DNA from 2 places in the Thalassospira sp. UBA848 genome. Region 1 is predicted to be linked to the other one. Evidence: riboswitches for the same ligand, from Rfam matches in the RefSeq annotation. Region 1 holds a riboswitch; the other holds the start of a gene.
What was found. Region 1 has a riboswitch for glycine ahead of gcvT (glycine cleavage system aminomethyltransferase GcvT). Riboswitches for the same ligand answer to the same signal wherever they lie in the genome.
Positions count from the first base shown of each region.

Region 2: another riboswitch for glycine. It lies ahead of B2R48_RS13755 (L-serine ammonia-lyase); the one in region 1 lies ahead of gcvT (glycine cleavage system aminomethyltransferase GcvT).

Region 1 is NZ_DBGS01000047.1:15,244-23,128, forward strand. Features, by position in the region: gene B2R48_RS06125 (protein phosphatase CheZ) at 1-640, opposite strand, end outside; gene gcvPB (aminomethyl-transferring glycine dehydrogenase subunit GcvPB) at 845-2,341, opposite strand; gene gcvPA (aminomethyl-transferring glycine dehydrogenase subunit GcvPA) at 2,338-3,693, opposite strand; gene gcvH (glycine cleavage system protein GcvH) at 3,696-4,067, opposite strand; gene gcvT (glycine cleavage system aminomethyltransferase GcvT) at 4,138-5,280, opposite strand; glycine riboswitch at 5,309-5,416, opposite strand; glycine riboswitch at 5,420-5,517, opposite strand; gene B2R48_RS06150 (hypothetical protein) at 5,622-6,179, opposite strand; gene ispH (4-hydroxy-3-methylbut-2-enyl diphosphate reductase) at 6,438-7,385, shown strand; gene B2R48_RS06160 (homoserine kinase) at 7,431-7,885, shown strand, end outside.
Region 2 is NZ_DBGS01000097.1:2,164-10,048, reverse strand. Features, by position in the region: gene B2R48_RS13780 (DeoR/GlpR family DNA-binding transcription regulator) at 1-518, shown strand, start outside; gene B2R48_RS13775 (aspartate aminotransferase family protein) at 536-1,870, opposite strand; gene B2R48_RS13770 (phosphotransferase enzyme family protein) at 1,867-2,868, opposite strand; gene fabG (3-oxoacyl-ACP reductase FabG) at 3,108-3,887, shown strand; gene B2R48_RS13760 (dihydrofolate reductase family protein) at 3,969-4,502, opposite strand; gene B2R48_RS13755 (L-serine ammonia-lyase) at 4,666-6,105, opposite strand; glycine riboswitch at 6,167-6,282, opposite strand; glycine riboswitch at 6,302-6,407, opposite strand; gene gpmI (2,3-bisphosphoglycerate-independent phosphoglycerate mutase) at 6,681-7,885, shown strand, end outside.

The DNA.
Region 1 (7,885 bases):
CGACGTGATCAGCAACAAAATCGCTGGGCGCCGAGTTCTTGAGCGCCATGGTCAGATCGTCGATCTGCTCGGCCGATTCAAGAATGGTGTGGGTCGCCATTTCAGTGTCTTTGACGATCGCATCAAGTTCCGAAGCAGCACTGACAAGACGGTCGTCCTGCGCCTTGGGATGGCGCAATGATGCAATCTGCACCTTGGCCTTGTGAATGTGCTCGTTCATTTCTTCGATCTGGGTGCGGATCAGTTCCAGATCGTCGCGATCAGGCTCTGCTGCCCCCGGTCGGTTGGAGTGGGTCGGATTGCTTGTAACCGGCTCAGGTAATTCGTCCATCGGTGCGTCGTTCGACGCAACGGGTGCTCCAACATCGCTTGGCGCCACCCCACCGGACGCCACGGCCTGACGGAGTTGCGAAACTTCACTGCGCAACGCGCGGATTTCATCAAGAACCGCCTGGGAAATTCCGGAGTTATCCGGAACACTCGCCGCCGACGGCAAAGAAGCCGGCATCGGTTCGCCTGCCCCCATCCCGCTTTCCAGCGTCGGATCGAAGAAGGAATCCGACCAGTCTTCAACAACACCACCTGTCCGTTCTTTAAGACGACGTTCGGCAGTGAATACTTTTTGCACGCGACGAGACATGACTTGTTCCAAACCTCCGGAACGGACGGTAGTCCGATCACTAAATCCCCAAAACGCGTCTTTGATGACGTCGTTCATTACAATTCTGACAAGTATAAGGGTGCAGATTGCGACAAGTCCAATGGGTTTCAAGTACAAGTCTTTGAAAAAGAACACCCCGGTCAGATGACCGGGGTGCCCTAAACAGTCAGGTTGCTTGGGTTATCAAGCTGTTTCAGGTTTCCAGCGCAAAACCGGCTTGCGCGCAGCCGCAGTTTCATCAAGGCGTCTGCGCGGTGTCAGGTACGGTGCATTCTTGAAGAATTCGGCATCGCCCGACTCGGCCTTGGCCACAAGGGACAGAATCGCATCACAGAATTGATCGATCGATTCCTTGGTTTCGGTCTCGGTCGGCTCGATCAGCAATGCCCCATGGACCACCAGCGGGAAATACATCGTCATCGGGTGGAACCCTTCGTCGATGATTGCCTTTGCCAGATCAAGGGTCGAAACTCCGGTATCCTTCAGGAAGCTGTCATCAAACAACGCTTCATGCATGCAGTATCCCGGGAAGGCGACACTGAGCTTGTCTTTCAGACGCGCCAGCAGATAGTTGGCATTCAGCACCGCATCACCGGACGCCTGACGCAGACCATCCGCACCGTGGCTTTTCATATAGGTCAGCGCACGAATAAACATGCCCATCTGACCATGGAAGCCCTTCAGACGGCCAAACGGCTGCATGCCGTCTTCTTCGTCTGCGGTTTCAACCAGATGGAAGCCATCGCCTTTTTTGACGACATACGGGATCGGGGCAAACGGTGCCAGTGCCTCGGAAAAGACGACAGGCCCGGAACCCGGCCCACCACCGCCATGCGGGGTCGAGAAGGTCTTGTGCAGGTTGATATGCATCGCATCAATGCCAAGGTCTGCCGGACGCACCCGACCGACAATGGCGTTGAAGTTCGCACCATCGCAATAGAAATAGCCACCCGCTTCATGCACCAGATCGGCAATCTTGCGCACGTCACGTTCAAACAGGCCACAGGTGTTCGGGTTGGTCAGCATGATACCCGCCACATCGTCGCCAAGCTTGGCTTCGAACGCGGCCAGGTCAACACGGCCATCCTCGGTCGCCGGGATTGAATCAACCGTGAAGCCACAGGCTGCTGCCGTCGCCGGGTTGGTCCCGTGTGCGGATTCCGGCACCAGAACACGACGGCGGTTTTCACCGCGCGCGTCAAGGGCCGCACGAATGGCCATCATGCCGCAAAGCTCGCCCTGCGCACCCGCTGCCGGGGACATGGAAACGGCCGGCATGCCGGTCAGAACCAGAAGCCAATGGGCACACTGATCAATCAGTTCCAGCGCGCCCTGTACGGTGCTTTCGGGCTGCATCGGATGCAGATCGGCAAGACCGGGCAAACGCGCGACCTTTTCATTCAGGCGCGGGTTATGCTTCATCGTGCACGAACCAAGCGGGAAGAAACCGGCATCAATGCCATAGTTCTTCTGCGACAGGCGCGTGAAGTGACGCACGACCTGCGGTTCGGACAGGCCGGGAAGACCAACTTCGCTATCACGATCAAGTCCGCCGAGACGGGATTTCGTGCCCTTCGGTTCGGGCAAATCAACGCCGGTTCGGCCGGGCTGACCCTGTTCAAAGATCAGTTGTTCTTCAATAACAAGGCCGCGGTTGCCGGTATGGGTTGTGAAATTCATGCCAGCGCCTCCTTCAATGCGTCCGCAAGGGCCGCGATATCCTCGTCCGTGTTGGTTTCGGTTACCGCAACCAACAGGTAGTTATCCAGATCCGAACGGTTCGGATACAGGCGCGACAACGGCACACCGGCAAGAACCCCCTTGGCCACCAGTGTCTCGACCACGTCGGCGGCCGGCTTGGTCAGCTTGACGGTGAATTCGTTAAAGAAGCTGTCATTGACCACCGATGCCCCGTCAACGGCATCAATCGCATCTGCCGCCTTGCAGGCATTTTCATGGTTCAATGTCGCCAGACGGCGATAACCGTCTTCCCCCAGCAAGCTCATATGCACCGTAAAGGCCAACGAACACAGACCAGAGTTGGTGCAGATGTTCGAGGTCGCCTTTTCGCGACGGATATGCTGTTCGCGGGTCGACAGCGTCAGAACAAAACCACGCTTGCCATCCTGATCAACCGTTTCACCACACAGGCGGCCCGGCATCTGACGCACGAGCTTTTGCGTGGTGGCAAACAGACCGACATACGGCCCACCATAGTTCAGCGCATTACCGATCGACTGGCCTTCGCCGCAAACGATGTCTGCGCCAAAGCTTCCCGGCGATTTCACCGCACCAAAGGCAACCGCCTCGGTAAAGACCACGACCAGAAGCGCACCCTTGGCATGGCAAAGATCAGCCAACTGGGTGTGATCCTGAATGCGGCCAAACACATCGGGATACTGCACAACCACACAAGCGGTCTGGTCATCAATCAGATCATTGAGTTCCTCGGCAGTTGCCTGATGTTCCGGATGCCCGTCGCGCCCGGCGACTTCGGTGTCGCTATACTGGCAATAGGTTTCGGTCACTTCGCGGTAATGCGGGTGCAGACCACCCGAAAGCACCGCCTTCTTGCGACGGGTCGCACGGCAGGCCATCAGAACCGCTTCGGCGCAGGATGTCGCACCATCCCACATCGAGGCATTGGCAACATCCATCCCGGTGATCGAGGCAACCTGGGTCTGGAATTCAAACAGGTATTGCAGTGTCCCTTGCGCGATTTCCGGCTGATACGGGGTATAGGCGGTCAGGAATTCACCGCGCTGGATCACGTAATCAACCGTCGCCGGAACATGGTGGCGATAGGCACCCGCGCCAAGGAAGCTGGGCACGCTCGAGGCACCCATATTTTTCCCGGCAAGGGCCAGCATATCGCGTTCGACCTGCATTTCGCCAAGGTGGGACGGCAAATCAACAGGTGCATCAAGTAACGCACCTTCCGGAACGTCACCGTAAAGTTCATCAACAGATGATGCCCCGATGGTATCGAGCATCGCAGCACGATCAGCGCGTGTCAGTGGGAGATAGCGCATGCTTAAAGGCCTTCGACGAATTCTTTGTAAGCTGCTTCATCCATCAGCTCATCAAGCTGGGATTCATCAGCAAGGGACATTTTAAAGAACCAACCTTCGGCTTCCGGCGCTTCGTTCACCAGTGCGGGGTTGGCATCAAGTTCTTCGTTGATTTCGACGATCTCGCCATCAAGCGGGGCATAGACGTCGCTTGCCGCCTTGACCGATTCAACAACCGCTGCGTCGCCATCCTTGGTCAGCTTTTTGCCAACTTCGGGCAGCTCGACATAGACGATATCGCCCAGCGACTGCTGCGCGTAATCGGTAATGCCGACGGTCGCCACACCATCTTCGAACTCGATCCACTCATGTTCCTGCGAAAATTTCTTCGTCATTTCCCTTTGTCCCTCTTGATCAATTCAATGCCAATGCGGCGTTGGCCGCTCTCTCAAAAATTTCTGGTACTCAACCGCGGAAGTAGCGATGCGGTGCAAACGGAAGATCAACCACTTCGGCCGGGCGCGCCTTGCCACGCACCATCAGGTCGATCTTCGTCCCCGGTTCGGAAAACTCTATGGCAACATACCCCATTGCAATCGGGCCATCGACGGTCGGGCCAAATCCGCCCGAAGTGATCTCGCCGATTTCTTCGCCATCGGAATTAAGGATCTGGGTATGTTCGCGCGCTGGTGCCTTGCCTTCGGGCTTGATGCCGACACGCTTGCGGTCCGCGCCGTTTTCAAGCTGATCAAGGATCACATCCGCACCCTTGAACCCGCCTTCTGCGCGGCGGCGTTTGTTGATGATCCAGTTCAGATCCCCTTCAACCGGGGTCGTGGTGGTATCAATGTCATTGCCATACAGGCACAGGCCCGCTTCCAGACGCAGCGAATCACGCGCGCCCAGTCCAATCGCCTCAACCTCTTCTTCGGCCAGCAATTTACGTGCAAGTGCCTCTGCATCCGCATTCGGCACCGAAATCTCAAAGCCGTCTTCACCAGTGTAACCCGAACGGGTGACAAAGCACGGACTGCCAGCGATTTCGATTTCGGCAAAGCTCATGAATTTCAGATCGGCAACGGCTGGCGCAAAGCGTGCCAGCACCTTGGGCGCATCCGGGCCCTGCAACGCCAGAAGCGCGCGATCATCAATTTCTTCAAGGGAGACGCCATCACCCAGATTGGCGCGCATGTGAACGATATCGTCATCCTTGCACGCCGCGTTGATCACCAGAAACAGGCTGTCTCCGGCGTTGGTGATCATCAGATCGTCAAGGATCGTGCCATCATCCTGGGTAAACGCGGAGTAGCGGGTGCGACCGGGTTTAAGGATGGCGATATCACCGGGCACAAGTTTTTCAAGCTCTGCCACACGGTTTTCGCCGGTCAGGCGCACCTGCCCCATATGAGAGACATCAAAAAGGCCGGCTTTGGCGCGGGTATGAAGATGTTCGCCTTTTACGCCAAGCGGGTACTGCACTGGCATGGCATAGCCAGCAAACGGCACCATTTTGGCACCGAGTTCCACATGCAGGTCATAAAGGGCTGTTTGAAGCAGTTCGGTCTGTTGATCCACTCTTCCTTCTCCGGGACAATCGTTGCGAAACATAGCCGACCACTGGCCAACCACATTCCCCCTCTGTCTCGGAGCCTGAAAGAATCACAGCCAATGGTCGAAACTGGTCTGCTTACATCTTCGGCGAGGTACACTTGATCAGGCTGATCACAGCACCTGCTTTCCAGAGTCCCATCTCCGCGCGGTCCTGTTGCCTGAGAGTTTCCGGGGTGGTTGCTCCTTCGGCGTCCGCTCATCCATAAGGACTGCGGCCTCTCCCACGGGGATCATTTGGGTATGTTTTTGTTTATACGGGTTTCCGCGCAAAGCGACCAGCCCCTATTTTGCAAAAGGCGGCTGACAACCGGCACGAAACGCCAGAAACCGTTAATAAATCAATCGGTTCCGAAGCGACGATTATATTCCAGTTGCTCGGCATTCAGCTGAAAACCAAGATAGATTTCATAATCCGGCCCGGTCCAGACATCATTCAGCGGCACCGACAGCGTGACCTGTTCATCGCGGATCCGAGCCATGTTCAGATTGTCGGCAAACGGCATATTCACGTCGAATACGGACTTCTGGATGAAGTTGCCCGCAGGGTCACGAAGGGCGACGAAATACTGGAACTGCACGGTGCGATTTTGTGCCGCCGGTCCAAGCTCGGCCGTGATGATCGGACTGATGATGACATCAAGTTCCTTGTCATCCAGATCATAGCCGCAGTCACCAACGTAGCCTGTGAATTCGGCTTCGACGATCACATCGGTCAGGTCGCGGCCACCGCCGCTGAACTCGACAAGTTTTGCCGTATCCTTTGGCAGATAGGCCGCCGGGCAAACCGGCACGGGCTGTTCTTCGAACGGGTTTCCGCCGCCGCACGCACTTAGCAATCCGCCAAGCGATACCATACCCAATGCATAAACGCGCCGAAGTCCGTTACCGATTGTCATCCAAGCCTCTATCAAACCAAATGTTTTCAGGCCTGTGTCTTTCGCAAGTGGCCCGTGCGCAGTCTATTCCGTCACGGTTGTCGGCACAACCCGCTTGAAGGATCTGCCCGTCTGGAAAAGGTCAAATTTCCTGCCAAGGCACACAACCCAATTGCCGCAGAGTCATTGCACCACATGATCAAGCGGGTTATGTAACGTGAATGTTTGAAAAATGCGTCGGCAACGCCCGTACGCAATTGGGAAAGCCGGACCTGTATCATGTCTGACAAAGCCAGCCTTCAGATCGTACTTGCCAACCCGCGCGGCTTCTGCGCCGGGGTTGATCGCGCCATCGAAATCGTCGAAAAGGCGCTCGAAAAATACGGCGCACCGGTCTATGTCCGCCACGAAATCGTGCATAACAAATTTGTCGTCAATCGCCTGCGCGACATGGGCGCGGTTTTTGTCGATGAACTTGATGCCGTTCCTGATGGCGTGCCTGTGATCTTCTCGGCCCACGGCGTACCAAAATCCGTGCCCGAGGCCGCAGAAACCCGCAAGCTTGAATATCTTGATGCGACCTGCCCGCTGGTTTCAAAAGTCCATCGCGGGGCCGAACGCCATCACGCCGATGGCAAACACATTCTTCTGATCGGCCATGCGGGCCATCCGGAAGTTGTCGGCACCATGGGCCAGTTGCCACCGGGCAGCATGACCTTGATCGAAACCGAAGAAGACGCAGAAACCATCGAGATTACAGATCCGGAAAATCTGGCCTTTGTCACCCAGACAACGCTGTCGCTTGATGACACCGCCAAGATCATCGAAATTCTGCAGCGGCGCTTCCCGTCGATCTCGGTGCCAAAGAAAGAAGACATCTGCTACGCCACGACCAACCGTCAGCATGCCGTCAAACTGATTGCAGAAAAGACTGACGCCATTCTGGTTCTTGGCGCGCCGAACTCTTCGAACTCCAACCGCCTGGTCGAAGTCGCCAAGCGTGAAGGCTGCATGCGTTCTGTTCTGGTCGAACGCGCGAAAGATATTGACTGGTCCAAGCTTGAAGGCATCAAAAGCCTTGGCATCACCGCAGGTGCCTCTGCGCCGGAAATCCTGGTCGAAGAAGTGATTGATGCCTGCCGCGAACGTTATGACGTGACGGTCGAAACCATCACGCTGACCAACGAAAACGTAACCTTTAAACTGCCGCGCCAGCTTGCCAGCTAATTCTGCGGACATGCTTACTCTCAGATCAGGACGACAATAAAGCCCATGGCCGTCTATACCGATGTTTCAGACGAAGATATCGCCCGTTTTGTTGCCGAATACGATATCGGTGAAGTGGTCTCTTTCAAGGGCATTGCCGAAGGTGTCGAAAACACCAATTTCCTGCTCCAGACCAGCATCGCGCCCTTTATCCTGACCCTGTATGAAAAGCGGGTAAATCCTGACGACCTGCCTTTTTACCTTGGCCTGATGGATCATTTGTCAGGCAAGGGACTGAACTGTCCGACCCCGATCCATGGCAAGGATGGCGCTGCCTTGCGCACACTCTGTGATCGCCCGGCTGCCATTACATCGTTCCTGCGCGGCATGTCACCGCGCCGTATCCAGCCCCATCATTGTGCCGGTGTTGGCGCGGCTCTGGCACAGCTTCACAGTGCCGGCCTCGATTTTGAGATGCACCTGCCCAATGCGCTGAGTGTTGCGGGATGGCGTTCACTGTT
Region 2 (7,885 bases), on a different contig from region 1:
AATCCGTGCCGGTTCTGGCCGGGGCACGCCATATCATGATCGGGTCTGGTGCCACGACAGTTCATGTCGCCAAACGATTGGCCGTGACCATGACCGATCTGACCGTGATCACCCATTCTTTCGGTGTGGCCACGGTTCTTGCCATCAATCCGACGATCCGGGTCATCATGGCGCCTGGGCTTTATCACGCACAGGAAGGTGCGATGCATGGCGCGCAGACCGTGCGGTTTCTTGAAAATTATCGGGTGGAATGGGCCATTCTGGGTGCCAGCGGCCTTGATGGTGACGGGGCAAGCGATGCGCTGATCGAGGCGGCTGACGTTTATTCCGTCATGATGGAACGCGCCACCCGCAGCATGATCGTTGCCGATCATACCAAGTTCAATCAGGCCTTCCCGGCGCGCTATTGCGACTGGACATCGGTCGATGTTCTTGTCACGGATGAACACCCCATGGGGGTGCTTGATGAAACCATCCGGGGAAGCGGTTGTATCATCAAGGCTGCTACGAAAACCTGACCTCTCCGCCCACCCCCCTAGCGACAGGACCGCAGGGACTTTGCCAGTGCATCGATAAAGAAATCGACCTCGGACGACTTCAGGCAAAGTGGCGGACGTATTTTCAATGTCTGACCATGTTTCCCGGCCGCACCGATCAGAACGCGATGTTCGCGCATGGCATTGATCACATCACTGACCAGTTGCCCGCAGGGTTTGGTCGGATCGCCGTCCGGGGACAGATCAACACCGATAAACAAGCCCGCACCACGTACATCACTGATGCGTCCATCAATATCGGCCAGATGCAGCAACCCTTCACGCAATGAGTTGCCGGAAAGTGCAGCATTTCCCTGAAGGCTCTCATCACGGATAACATTTAACACTGCCAATCCCGTCGCCGATGCCACAGGGCTTGCGGCAAAGGTGTTGAAATAACCAACGTCTTCGCAAAACGCATTCAAAAGTTCCGGGCGCACCGCAATGCCTGCCATGGGGAAACCATTGCCCATCGGTTTACCCATGCTGACGATATCGGGTTCGACGTCATGACGATCAAATCCCCAGAACGCATCCCCGGTTCGCGCAAAACCCGGTTGAACTTCATCGGCAATAAACAGCCCCCCCGCCCGATGAGCGACCGCCACCGCCAGTCTTAGAAAACCGCGCGGATTGGAAAACACACCGTCGCTTGAAAAAATGCTGTCCACGATCAAGGCAGCTACCCCATGCCCACGATCCTCTAGAACAAGTGCGGCCTTGTGAACTTCATCGGCGAAACCGGCGGCTATGTTGTCGCCATAGGTCAGTTTGCTCGGTGCGGGAACGGCAACAACATGATCGGGCAGGTTGCCGCGCTTCAATGCTGATGGAGAAATGTCGGTCACTGCCGTCGTGTTCCCGTGATAGGCAGACTCGGTCACGATAACGCCGCGCGCCCCCGTAGCGCGTCCAGCAATACGCAGTGCAAGATCGTTGGCCTCACTGCCGCTGCAGGTCAGAACAACATTTTCAAGATAGTCCGGGAACGTCGCCTTCAGGCGGTCGAGATATTCCTCTGTCGTCTGATGCAGATACCGACTGTTGATATTGAGCTTGGCCGCCTGTTCGGCCATGGCAGCAACAACACGCGGATGGCAATGACCGACCGATGGGACGTTGTTATAGAAATCAAGATAACTGGTGCCGTCCGCCGCCGTCATCCAGCAGCCTGCCCCCGACACCATTTCAATCGGATCACGGTAAAACAAGACCGATGCTGCACCGAAGTTCCGGGTGCGCCGTGACAGCAAGTCATCTCCAGCCTTGAGCTGACCGGGTGACGTTTTGCCATCATAGGCATTCATATCAAGGATGGGGCGCACAGGCTTCATTTTGCACCTTCGGCCGTCAGATAATCCTGTGCCATTTGCAGGGTCCCTGCCGTAAAGCCCGTACCCATTTCCTGTGCGGTCGGCGTTTCCGGATGGCTTGCGATCCAGGCGGTCAAAAGCAGGCGACGCAGCATCACAAAGCTATCAAGCATCGCCGCATCACTGGCCGAAAATGGCGCAACGGTCCTGTATCCTTCGATCCATGCTTCCTTAAGTGCCGGGATTATCGGATCAAGTTCGATAAAGCTGATCGCTGCCGCAAAGTCATAGCCAAACCACCCAAAACCGCAGTCATCGAAATCAATCACACCAAGTCGTTCACCATCGACCAACAGATTGGCCAAACGCAGATCGGCATGGATCAACCCGAACCGATCATTGCCCATCCCGAAAGTCGACAATTTTTGATCAAGATGGCTGCACAGTCGCTCAAGCAATTCCAAACCATCGTTATCAAGGCCGGGGGCTGCGCGCCAGTCTCCCCAATGCGGATTGGCACCAAGGGTGGTGTCAAACGTCCAGCTCTTGCGGACAAAATTAACCGACCGCGTCCATTGCCGCGCATGCCCGTGCAGACGTGCACTGATCGCGCCCAGCTTGAAGAACCCATCAACCAATGCCTCATCGGCGGAAGGTTCAGAACCACTCATGAAATCAAAGGCAACCACATGGCGACTGACGCCCCCCTGATCGAATTCGGCGACCAGCGACCCGTCACTGCGCAGGCGCGGCTTGGGTGTATCGACGACCTCAGCAGCACGAAGGGCATTGATCCAGGCCAATTCAGATTCGATTTCCGCACGCGTGTGATAGCCCGGTCGATGCACCCTCAAGATCAGCTTCGCACCACTGTTTGGGTCCGTTGCCAAAAAGGTCGCGTTTTCCGAAACGGTCAGTAACGACACATCGGTATCTGGTGCCATGCCCCATCCGGGCAGAACCGATGCCGCCCCGGCCTTCAGGACATCAATCATGTTGTCATCGTAAATGCCGCCCAAACGGTGCCTCCTGTCGCTCAACCTTGACCGCCATTGGAACGGGATCCCGCGCCGTCCCAGCGCCATTTTGTGAATAATGCGGCACAAAATGTGTAACTTGCAACATTTTTTGTTGCATCACGGAATATTTCGACCAATCATCAAGAAAATATAACGCAGCGCACAATCAGGGAACCGGCAACAAGCGAACCCGGCACAAAGCTGGCGCATTGCCCAATGACTTCACGAAAGGATCGACCATGCTGACTTCGATTTCCGGCAAAAGCGTCATCGTCACCGGTGGCTCCAAGGGCATTGGCAAGGGTATTGCCATGGTATTTGCCAGCAAGGGTGCAAAGGTCATGATTGCCGCCCGCACCGAAAAGGACGCGGCAGCCACCGTCGATGAAATCAAGGCCGCCGGGGGCACGGCTGACAAGTTCCTGTGTGATGTGTCGGATTTCGATCAGGTTTCTGCACTCGCGGAATACACCGCAAAGACCTTTGGCGGGATTGATATCCTGTGCGCCAATGCCGGCATCTTCCCGCAGATCAAGATGGTCGACATGACAGCGGACGACTGGGATCAGGTGATGTCGACCAACCTTAAAAGCAGCTTTTTGTGCGTGAAGGCCTGCATCCCCTATTTCGAAAAAAGCGGCAAGGGTCGCGTGGTGATCACATCCTCGATCACCGGGCCGGTGACGGGCTATCCGGGGTGGTCGCATTATGGTGCGTCAAAGGCAGGCCAGCTTGGCTTTATCAAGACCGCAGCCATGGAATTGTCACGCTATAACACGACGATCAATGCCGTCATGCCCGGCAATATCATGACAGAAGGCCTTGCTGATCTTGGTCAGGAATATCTTGATTCCATGGCCAACTCGATCCCGCTCAAACGCCTGGGCAGTGTCGCGGATATTGCCAATGCCGCGCTGTTCTTTGCATCTGATGAAGCCGCTTACATCACCGGCCAGCAGATCGTCGTCGACGGTGGTCAAATACTGCCGGAATCGCTTGAGGCACTTGAGGAAATCTAAGCTTCTACCCGCTTTAAAACCGGCACAGAAAAGCACAGACCGCATCGCGATTCCGATGCGGTCTGTGCTGTTTGTTTGTGCTTACGCCAAGCCGTACTGGCTGCGCACAACGCCGGAATTGTATCGCTCGGATGCCAGCAGCCGGGGCTTGATCCCCCCGGCATCACGCCCGAACAATGAAATGCCATCGCCCAGCACTTCCGGGATCGTAAAGATATCCAGCTGATCAGCAAAGCCGCCAAACAGGAACTGTGTTACCACACTGCCCCCGCCGACGACCCAGATATCTCCGTCGCCGGCCCGACGGTCACGCAACTGATCGACCAGTTCGATGATGCTTCCGCCATAGGCCTCGGTATTGGCGGGCCGGTCCCGGGGCAGATCCCGTGATGTCAGAACGATTGTGCGACGGGCCTCATAAGGCCAATCGCCAAATTCCATCACCTGATCAAAGGTGTTTCGCCCGATGATCAGGGTACCAACGGAGTCCAGAAAGTCATCAAAGCCGAACTCGGCCGGGTCATATTCCCCCAACCAGTCCACCGCACCATTAGCGCGCGCAATGAAGCCATCCAGACTGACCGCGATATAAATGCGGAACAGTTTTTTGCTCATGTCTATGTCCAACCGATATTGGGGTCTTTGCCCCTATTTTTTAGTCGGAAAATCATAGCAAAACACCAACCGCAAGTCGCAAGAAACAAGCACAGAAAACCGGCCAATTTACATTACAGATGTCAAAAAGCCCGGTTTTCTACCCTATTCTTAAGACTTGGGGTTAGCACTCGACCACGTTGACATTGACCGCAAGACCGCCCTGACTGGTTTCCTTGTACTTGCTTTGCATGTCGAGTCCCGTCTGGCGCATGGTCTCGATCACCTTATCAAGCGACACGGTATGCTGGCCGTCACCACGCAAGGCCAGGCGTGCGGCGTTGATCGCCTTGACCGCGCCCATGGTGTTGCGTTCGATGCAAGGTACCTGCACCAGACCACCAATCGGATCGCACGTCAGACCAAGGTTATGTTCCATGCCGATTTCGGCAGCGTTTTCGACCTGCTCTGGCGTTCCACCCAGAACCGCACACAACGCACCAGCCGCCATCGAACAGGCAACCCCAACTTCGCCCTGACAGCCAACTTCGGCCGCCGAGATTGAGGCACGCTTTTTATAGATTGACCCGATCGCCGCCGCGGTTAACAGGAATTCACGTATATTGTGCTGATTGGCATTGGCACCAAACTTTTCGTAGTAGCGCAGTACAGCGGGTATAACGCCCGCCGCCCCATTGGTCGGCGCGGTAACAACCCGCCCGCCTGCAGCATTTTCTTCGTTCACGGCCAAGGCATAAAGATTAACCCAGTCAATCACGGTCAGCGGATCGCGCAGGCCCGCCTCGGGCTTTTCCGTCAGTTCTTTATAAAGCTTCGATGCCCGCCGCTTGACATTAAGCCCACCGGGCAAAATGCCATCGGTACGGATGCCACGGTCAATGCAGCACATCATCGCGTCGTGGACACGATCGACAAAGGCGATGGTTTCTTCCGGGCTGCGCCAGCTTTGCTCGTTCTCCATCATGATTTCCGCGATGGATCGACCTTCGCGCTTGCAGATTTCCATAAGTTCATCCGCAGAAGAGAACGGAAATGGCAAGGTAATGTTATCGCCGGAATACTCCGCCCCGTGATCATCGCTTGAGACGATAAAGCCACCCCCGACCGAGAAATATTCCTGGCTGTGGATCTTCAGGCCATCGCGGTCAAAGGCGGTAATGCGCATACCATTGGGATGCTGCGGCAGGGTTTCGGTGAAATGAAACACCAGATTGTTATCGCGGTTAAACGACACCGGATATTGGCCGTAAAGCTGCAGAAGGTTGGTTTCATCAATTGCCGCAACTGTTGGCACAATATCATCAGGATCAATGTTGCGCGGGCGCTTGCCATTCAGGCCCATGATCACGGCGGTATCGGTTGCGTGCCCCTTGCCCGTCAGGGCAAGCGAACCATAAAGATCAACCACGACACTGCCGGTGTTTTGCAAAAGATTGCGCGATTCCAGTTCAAGGCAGAAACGATAACCCGCACGCATCGGGCCAACCGTATGCGAACTCGATGGGCCAATGCCGATCGTGTAAAGGTCGACAACGGACAGGTTGACGTCGTGCTGGGAATTGTTTTGCGATCCCGAAGAGGGATTAGTCGCGGGATTCGTCATCAAGGGCCTCCTTCACGGCTCAATAAAGCGCTTGTTTTCGCGCTGTTTACGAACCGGTGTTTTTGCCCCCTCTGTCCCGTGACCTGAGATTATCCGCCAACGCGCGATCATGATCGCGCAAATGGCGTTTATCCTTCGGTGGAAACCTGACCAGCGCTTTCTCCCAGACGCTTTTTGGTTTCTCTCTCCAGAGCCTCTATCCGTGACGGTCCATCTGCCTGAGAGTGTTTATGAGGCATTGCTCCTTCGGCGCCGTCCATCACGCAATTCGCGTGACATCCGAACTCTCCCGTCACGGTGCGAAATGGCATTTCTGCCACCTCAGAGGTTCACCGTCAGATTGAACACTATCTGCGTCTTTAGACACTGTCAAAAGAACTGGTGTGCATCTGCAAAATTTTCTGCGACGGATACTGTTACATACCGGCAATCGTGCTAAATTGCCGGGACAATTCATGCACCTGTTGTGTGCGAAGGTTGACCCACCCTGCCCGCATAACAGGATTAATGGCGAAACATCCCGTAAGTCACCATATTTACGGGACATTCAGCCTTTTACTTTATCTGTGGGGTTTATGAACGTGACTGTATCGAATTCCGTAAAGCGCCCGCGCCCTGTGGTGCTGTGCATTCTGGATGGCTGGGGTTATCGCGAAGAAAGCAAGAACAACGCTGTTGCGCTTGCCAACACGCCTGTCTGGGATGACCTTTACGCCAATAATCCAACCGGGTTCCTCAAGGCCTGCGGTCTGGATGTTGGCCTGCCCGAAGGTCAGATGGGCAATTCGGAAGTCGGTCACATGAACCTTGGTGCTGGCCGCGTCGTCATGCAGGAACTGCCCAAAATTGACGAGGCCGTCAAAACCGGCACCATCGCCGAAACCGACACCGTCAAAAAGATCATTGCCAAACTGTCCGATTCCAAAGGCGTTTGCCATATCGCGGGCCTTCTGTCCGAGGGCGGGGTGCATTCCCATCAGGCGCACATGGCCGCCCTTGCCAAAATCATTGCGGCTGCCGGTGTACCGGTAAAAATCCACGCCTATCTTGATGGTCGTGATACCGCACCGAAAAGTGCCGCCAAATTCCTTGAGAAATTCCGCGCCCTGATTGGCGATGCCAATGTTGAAATCGCCACAGTCACCGGCCGCTATTACGCCATGGACCGCGACAATCGCTGGGAACGCGTAAGCCAGGCCTATTTCACCATGGTTCAGGGCAAAAATTACGCCGATGGCCGCACAGCCGAAAGTGCCGAGGCTGCGATTGCCAAGGCCTATGAAGCCGACACCACAGACGAATTCGTCCTGCCGACCGTGATTGGCGATTATGCTGGCATGAAAGATGGCGATGGCCTTCTGATGACCAACTTCCGCGCGGACCGTGCGCGTGAAATTCTGGCAGCCCTCTGCGCACCGGATTTTGACGGGTTTGACCGCGGCACGCCGGTGAAATTCGCCGTGCAGGCCGGGATGGTCGAATATTCGTCCGAACATGCCAAATACATGGATGCGATCTATCCGCCGCAAACCCTGCCAAACATCTTTGGCGAAGTGGTTTCCAAGGCAGGCATGAAGCAGCTTCGTATCGCCGAAACCGAAAAATACCCGCATGTGTCCTTCTTCTTTAATGGCGGCGAAGAACAGGTTTTTGACGGCGAAGAACGCATTCTGGTCGCGTCCCCCAAAGTCGCGACCTATGACCTGCAGCCGGAAATGTCTGCGCCGGAAGTTACCGAAAAGCTGGTTGCGGCCATAAAGTCGGAAAAATACGACACCAT